Regions from separate parts of the Roseiflexus sp. genome, predicted to be linked through region 2. Evidence: riboswitches for the same ligand, from Rfam matches in the RefSeq annotation. Region 2 holds a riboswitch; the other holds the start of a gene.
What was found. A riboswitch is a leader RNA that binds a small molecule or an ion and turns the genes downstream of it on or off. The one in region 2 is predicted to bind cobalamin.
Positions count from the first base shown of each region.

Region 1: it holds a riboswitch for cobalamin, as region 2 does, so the genes downstream of both, AC3EA7_RS18885 (hypothetical protein) here and cobO (cob(I)yrinic acid a,c-diamide adenosyltransferase) in region 2, are expected to answer to the same signal.

Region 1 covers NZ_JBYNRX010000096.1:29,174-32,580, forward strand. The annotation lists gene AC3EA7_RS18880 (ABC transporter substrate-binding protein) at 1-837, opposite strand, end outside; gene AC3EA7_RS18885 (hypothetical protein) at 1,268-1,474, opposite strand; cobalamin riboswitch at 1,660-1,803, opposite strand; gene AC3EA7_RS18890 (hypothetical protein) at 2,005-2,406, shown strand; gene AC3EA7_RS18895 (PIN domain-containing protein) at 2,611-2,835, shown strand; gene AC3EA7_RS18900 (DUF72 domain-containing protein) at 2,876-3,407, opposite strand, start outside.
Region 2 covers NZ_JBYNRX010000079.1:74,622-78,028, forward strand. The annotation lists gene AC3EA7_RS14120 (ABC transporter ATP-binding protein) at 76-1,311, shown strand; cobalamin riboswitch at 1,443-1,588, shown strand; gene cobO (cob(I)yrinic acid a,c-diamide adenosyltransferase) at 1,805-2,467, shown strand; gene cobN (cobaltochelatase subunit CobN) at 2,523-3,407, shown strand, end outside.

The sequences.
Region 1 (3,407 bases), on a different contig from region 2:
CTTGTACCGGCGCGCAATCGTGTCATACACCTCGGTCGCCTTTGCTTCGCGGTTGAAGAACGCTCCGGTGAACTTGATCCACTCGGCGCGCCCAAGCGGCAAGGTCTCCATGTACTCGCTATTCAACACCACCTTCAGACCGGCTTCGAGCAGTTTGGGATGCGCGTCGAATTCCGGGTTGCCGACGCCGTAGGTCATAATCAGGTCGGGCTGGAGATCGAGCGCCTGCTCGACATTCACTTGACCGCCGCCGCCGATCTCGACCAGTTCGCCGGCATCGATCTTCTTGCGCACGTCGGGGTTGTTAATGTACAGGAAACTATCGACACCAACCAGTTTGTCGAGGAGTCCGAGTTCACTCAGGTGCGGCAACTGAGTGGTGGACATGGCAACAATGCTTTTCACCGGCACTTCAATCACCAGCGCATCGCCGACATCGTCCGGCGGCGGCGTGCCGCACTGCACCAGCACATAGCGAAATTGCGCATCGGCATCGCGCCACGGGTTGAGCACCGTAATCACTTTGTAGTTGTTGAAATACTCGATGGTCCAGCCGACCGAGTCGCTCAACGAGACTTTTTCGGGGAAGTAATCAATCTCCGGATCGTAGTCGGTGACGCACCCTTCCGCCAGATTGACGGTCGGAACCTCAAGAACCGCGACCGTCGGCGCAATGGTCGGCTCAACCGTGGGCACAGCGGTTGGCGCCGCAGTTGGCGCAACCGTCGGCGCTGCCGGAACACCGGCGGGTGACGGCGCTGCGGTTTGCGGGCTACCACACGCGATCAGCGCGATTGTCAGCAGCAACAGCGTTATCCAGCGGAGCAATCGTGGCATGTTCATCCTCCTGGTGTTCAGAGCATCTTCGTATCGGCGCAGAAATGGCATTGACGACGTGGGCGCAATTCAGGGACAGTTCGCACATGCCGGCTTTGCATCCCACAGCCCGCAATCGACGCTGCCAGGCGTGGCAGCCATTCCATGGCCGAGATCGACGTGCATGGCAGCAGGCTGTCAGCGTTATCCTAACTTGCGGTCAGTCAGACCAGATGTTCGAGCGCCCGGTTCGCAAGGCGTAACGATCCACAACGCGCTTTGGCGGTCATGGACGCATGACTGCGCCCTGGCGTCAGCAGCCCCAACGGGGCTTGCACGTGCGGTGCGCGCCGTCGAACCGCGTGCAGTGAGCATGGTCGAACTGCGTCCTCAGCGAGGGCTTTTGCCCGCAGCGCCCCGGCAGTATGGTACGAATGACCGCGCGTGAGTATTAGTCCTGCGATTCACGGATACCTGGCGTCGGCTGGCTCAAGAGACGGCAAAGCCAGTTCAGCCGGGCATACTCGCGGCTCAACCGTTCCACCAGGCTCCAGCCATACGATGTAGGCAACCAGGCCAGCAGCTCGATCTCGTGCTCGATCTGAAGCAGGCGCTCCTGACATAGCGCCAGTTCGCGGTACAGGTCATCGTCATTCATATGCGTCGAGACCTCCGCCGCTCGTCTGCCAATGGTCTGAACGCAGGCGAGAGCGCATCGGTCGCCGGTGCATCGTCCAACAACGAATAACTCCGGTCTCTTCCGAGAACCGGGGTAACATGACCTGCCCAGGACGTGAAAAGGGGGTATCAGACATGTTCTCCTCCCTGACTCGAGAAGGGTCGAACACATTCAGCATCGCGGCAGGCATCCTGGCTTCCGGCAATGATCGCCGGTTACAGTTGCGGCACAGCGCTGGACTTGCACCAGCTTCCACCTTTACGCCCTGGCATCCGGGCCTGCGGGTCACCGCGATGGTATTCACTTGTGAAGCCTTGAAAACTGTCATGATGATAGCACATCTTCAGCAAAGGTGCAAGCAAGGTGAAGGGGGCGTCGATCATCGATGCTGCCGATCTCCCCTCTCCTGCCTGACGACGAGAGGCGTGAATGATTTGAACGGCGCAGTAGCCGCCTTTCTCCCCTCCTCTATGCTATCATGGCGCCATGATTATCGGGAGGATCAGAGCATGCCGCGAACCATTGAAGTCATTGTGCACGCCGATGGACGGATCGAACCGCTTGAGCCGATTGTTGTCAGCGAGGAGCGACGCGGGTTGTTGACAATTCTGGAAACGCCTTCGGAAGCGACGGAAGCGACGCAGAGCATCACATTAGCGGCACTGTTTGCCCAACTGCAATCTGAAGGACTCCTTGCTTCGCCGAAACCTGGCGCTGCTCAGACCCCGCTCATTGATGATGCAACGCTCGATGCGCTGCTGCTCACTGCAGGACTTCAGGAGACGCCTGAAGACATTCCAGAGTCACTGGAGCCGCTCTCAGAAGTTGCCCTCGATGCGCTATGGAGGCGCATTCCTGATGGCACACCGCTTTCGCAGATCGTGATCGAGGATCGTGAGGAGCGTTTCTAGTGGCGATTTTCTACGCTGATAGCAGTGTTCTGGTTAAGCGCCATATTCAGGAACAAGGCTCAGTATGGTTTCGGTATCTGACCGCATCTCGTGCAGGCAATCGAATTGAGACGGCGCGCTTGAGCATGATTGAAGTGATCAGTGCGCTGAGTCGGTGGGTGCGGGAAGGAACGTTGCCACCGACAGTCTATGCCGCTGTGCGCGATGATTTTCTGGCTTGCTGTCGACGCCGCTATCGAAATCGTGCCGATGACGGGTGATGTGCTCCGCCGGGCGCAATACCTTCTCGAACACCATCCTCTGCGCGCTTATGATGCGCTCCATCTGGCTTCGGCGCTGGAGGTGCACATCCGCCTTACGAGCGCCGGACTGCCGCCACTCACCTTTCTGGCTGCCGATGACGGCTTGCTCGGCGCTGCAACGGCTTAAGGCTTGCCCGTTGATAATCCAAATCGCTATCCCATCGGGTTCAAAACAGCGTCAGTTGCTCGCCCGCATCGACGGCGCTCTCCCACGGCAGCGGCGGCACGCCGGGCGTCCCGTCGAGACGGCGTTGCAGCGCCCGACAGAGCAGCGGCGACTCACGCTCTACCGGGCAGTGCATAAAGAAAAACACTGTCGTGTCGTCGGCAATCCATGCGCGCACACGTGTTGCCCATTCGTCGAGCAGCGGGTCGTTCCGCGCCACGTCCGGGTGGCCAATGTACCGCACCAGCGCGAAGGAGGCGCTGCGCAGCGGATGAAGCGGCACATCAGGCTTGTTGTCGCGCGCGCGACGCAGGTCCTCCTCCGCACCCGGCAGTGGTCCCAAGTCGAGCGGACGCACATCCATCAGCACCCGCCCGACGCCATACCGTTCCAGCAGCGCCATCAACGCCGCTTCTTCCTGGGACGCGTACCAGCCCGAATGGCGCACTTCGACCGCCAGACGATGCGTGGGGTTCCACGCCGCCAGCCACACAGCAAGGTCGTCCATCTGATGAGGTGAATACCCTGGCGGC
Region 2 (3,407 bases):
TCTTCGCTATACTATCTGCTGCCTGGCTGGATCCGAGTCGGTTCGGCTATGGAAGGAAAATGCAGGAGAGGCGCGATGAGCGCAATGATCGAGTTCGAGGACGTTTCCAAGCGATTTGTGCTTCAGATCCAGCGCGAGCGCCCTGTGACCCTGAGCGAGCGTCTATCGGGAGTTTTTCGACCGCGGAGGGCTGCGGATGAGTTCTGGGCGCTGCGCAACGTGAGCTTCAGCGTTGCGCGTGGTGAGAGTTTTGGGCTGATCGGGCACAATGGCGCCGGGAAAAGCACTGCGCTCAAGTTGATGACCCGCATTCTCGAGCCGACATCGGGGCGGGTGCGGGTGCGGGGACGTGTGGCTGCGCTCCTTGAGCTTGGCAGCGGCTTTCATCCCGAACTGAGCGGTCGCGATAATGTGTTTCTGTATGGGTCGCTCATGGGGCTTAGCCGGCGCGAGATGACGGCGCGGCTGGAAGAGATTGTGGCGTTTGCCGATATGGCCGACTTTCTCGATCTACAGGTCAAGTACTATTCTTCGGGCATGTACACGCGCCTGGCATTTGCCGTTGCAACGGCGGTAGACCCCGATATTCTGATTACCGATGAAGTGCTGGCGGTTGGCGATGAGGCGTTTCAGCGCAAATGCATGGATCGAATTTTGACCTTTCGCCATATGGGGAAGACGATTATTTTTGTGTCGCACGCGCTCGAGACTGTGCGCACGCTGTGTGATCGCGCGGTATGGCTCGATCATGGCGCGGTTCGTGTGCTTGGAACAACCGGTGAGGTGATCGATGCCTACCTTGCCGAGGTGAACCGGCGTGAGCGCGAGGCGTTGATGCAGCAGGACACGTTGACTGCCGACCCAAACCGACGCTTTGGCACGCGTGAGGTTGAAATTACCGGCGTGGAATTGTGCGATGCGAGCGGTATTGCGCGTGTGGTGGCGCACACCGGTGCGCCGCTGACCATTCGTATCCGCTATCGCGCCTGTCGAGCCGTGCCGCGCCCGGTGTTCGGTCTGGCAATTCATCATGAAAGCGGTCTCGTGCTTGCCGGGCCAAATTCGTTGTTCGCCGGTCTCGACATTCCCGCCGTTCAGGGCGAAGGGGTGGTTGAGATGCGGATTGCGGCACTGCCGCTACTGGCGGGGCGGTATCTTCTCAGCGTAGCGGTCTACGACGAAACCATGCTGCACGCCTACGACCATCACGACCGGCTCTATCGTTTTACGGTGTACAACGAAGGGGGAAATGAGCGATTCGGCTCAGTGACGCTTGGCGGGGTCTGGTCGTGGTGCGAGGCGGGAGGATGACAGTCGCACCCTTGTGGAACCGCAGCGCCCTTCATATCTCCCGCCTTGCAAATTGTGCTATAATCTCTATGTTATTCCCTTCACCCGTACTTGTGTTCCTGGACGCTAGATGGCGTGAGGTTGCACCTGTTCAATGCAACAACCGTTGCGGTGACCCGCAGGGCCCGGATGCCAGGGCGTAAAGGTGGAAGCTGGTGCAAGTCCAGCGCTGTGCCGCAACTGTAACCGGCAATTGTCAGCCGGAAGCCAGGATGCCTGCCGCGATGTCCGTTGTTCAGCCCTTCTCGAGCCAGGGAGGATGAACAGAATTGGCGTTCCGTCAGGAATTGCGTCATGCTCTGTCGCCCCGGTTCTCGAAAGAGTCCGGGGCTTTTCGTATCTGGAAGACGGAGGTTGAACGTTGCACGTTGCATGTTGAACGTTTATCCGTTGACCTATTCGTTGATCCGTTGACCTATTCGCTCATTCGCCGCCATACCGAAAGGTTTGTTCGATGGAAGAAAATCCGAGTCAACACACCCCAAAAACTGCACATGACATCCCAGACAGCGCGGCGGAAACCGATGCAGCGCCGCCCCCTGGTTCGACGGCGGAAGCCGAGGAGCGGCGCAAGGCGGCGCGCGCCAATCGGGTGAAGAAGGGGTTGGTGATAGTCAATACCGGCAATGGCAAAGGGAAGACCACCGCAGCGCTCGGTATCCTGCTCCGCGCCTGGGGGCGTGATATGTGGGTCGGCGGCATTCAGTTCCTGAAGCACGAAAATGCCAACTATGGCGAATTGCGCGCCCTTCAGCGCATGGGTATCGATCTGACGCCGATGGGTGATGGGTTTACCTGGACGAGCCGTGACCTCGATGAGACGCAGGCGAAGGCGATTCACGGCTGGGAGACGGCAAAAGCGCGGATCGCCAGCGGTGAGTACGATGTCTTTTTGCTGGATGAGTTTACGTATGCGCTAATCTACGGCTGGATCGAGACGGCAGAGGTGATCGAGTGGCTGCGCCAGCATAAGCCGCCGATGCTGCACCTGATTATCACTGGGCGCAATGCGCCCCAGGCGCTGATCGACTTCGCCGATCTTGTGACGGAGATGCGCGAGGTGAAGCATCCGTTCCGCGATCAGGGCATTCGGGCGCAAAAAGGCATCGAGTACTGAACGGCAAACGGCGTCTTTGAAAGGAACGCACGTCGTGGAACGCCTGAAGCGCAACATGGTGCAGCGCAGCGACGGTCGCCTGGTCAATGCCGGGGCGCGTCGGGGGATGCTGATCGTCTGCGCCACCGGTTGCTGCTGTGGTCACACAGAGCGTGGTTTTGCGCCGGTTCGCACCGACATCTACCACGAGGAATGGGAGCGGCGCAAACTGCGCAACCGCGTCCATCTGAGCCAGGGCGGGTGCCTGGGTCCATGCCCGCTGGCGAACGTCGCGCTCCTTCTGATCGATGGACGACCGTACTGGTTCCATTCGCTCAACGATGAGGCGCTCATCCCTGTGCTGTACGATTACATCGAAGCGCTGCTGGCGACCGACTACGACCTGCCGCCGCCGCCTGCGCTGGCGCCGCTCCTCTTCAATGGGTTTGCGTGGGATGGCAGTGCGCCTGGCGAGCGGCGCTCCGAACCGCTGCCCGCGATGATCGGCGATGGGATTCTGGTGCTCAGTCAGGCGGATACCGATCTGCTGGCGCTCGAACAGGCGTGTGCGCTGCTGCCGGAAGGATTTGCACCGCTGCGGGTTGCGCATATCGGTCGCCTGCCGGACGATGCTGCTGTCGATCATCTGCTGCGCGACCTGCTCCCCGGCGTGGCAGTGGTGATCGTGCGTCTCCACAGCGCCGCCGCCTTCGCCTATGGACTGGACCGCCTCCAGGAGTGGGCGCGCGCCGCTGGCGGCTTCCTGCTCTGCCTGCCAGCCGTCGAAACCCTCGACCCGGACCTCATGGCGCGCTCGACGGTCGGTGTGCCGCTAGCGTTGCTGGTCAGCGCCTATTTCCAGTATGGCGGTCTCTCGAACCTTGCCAACGGTCTGCAATGCCTCAGTGATCACCTGCTGCTGAGCGGTTGGGGGTACGATCCGCCGGTCGAACTGCCGATG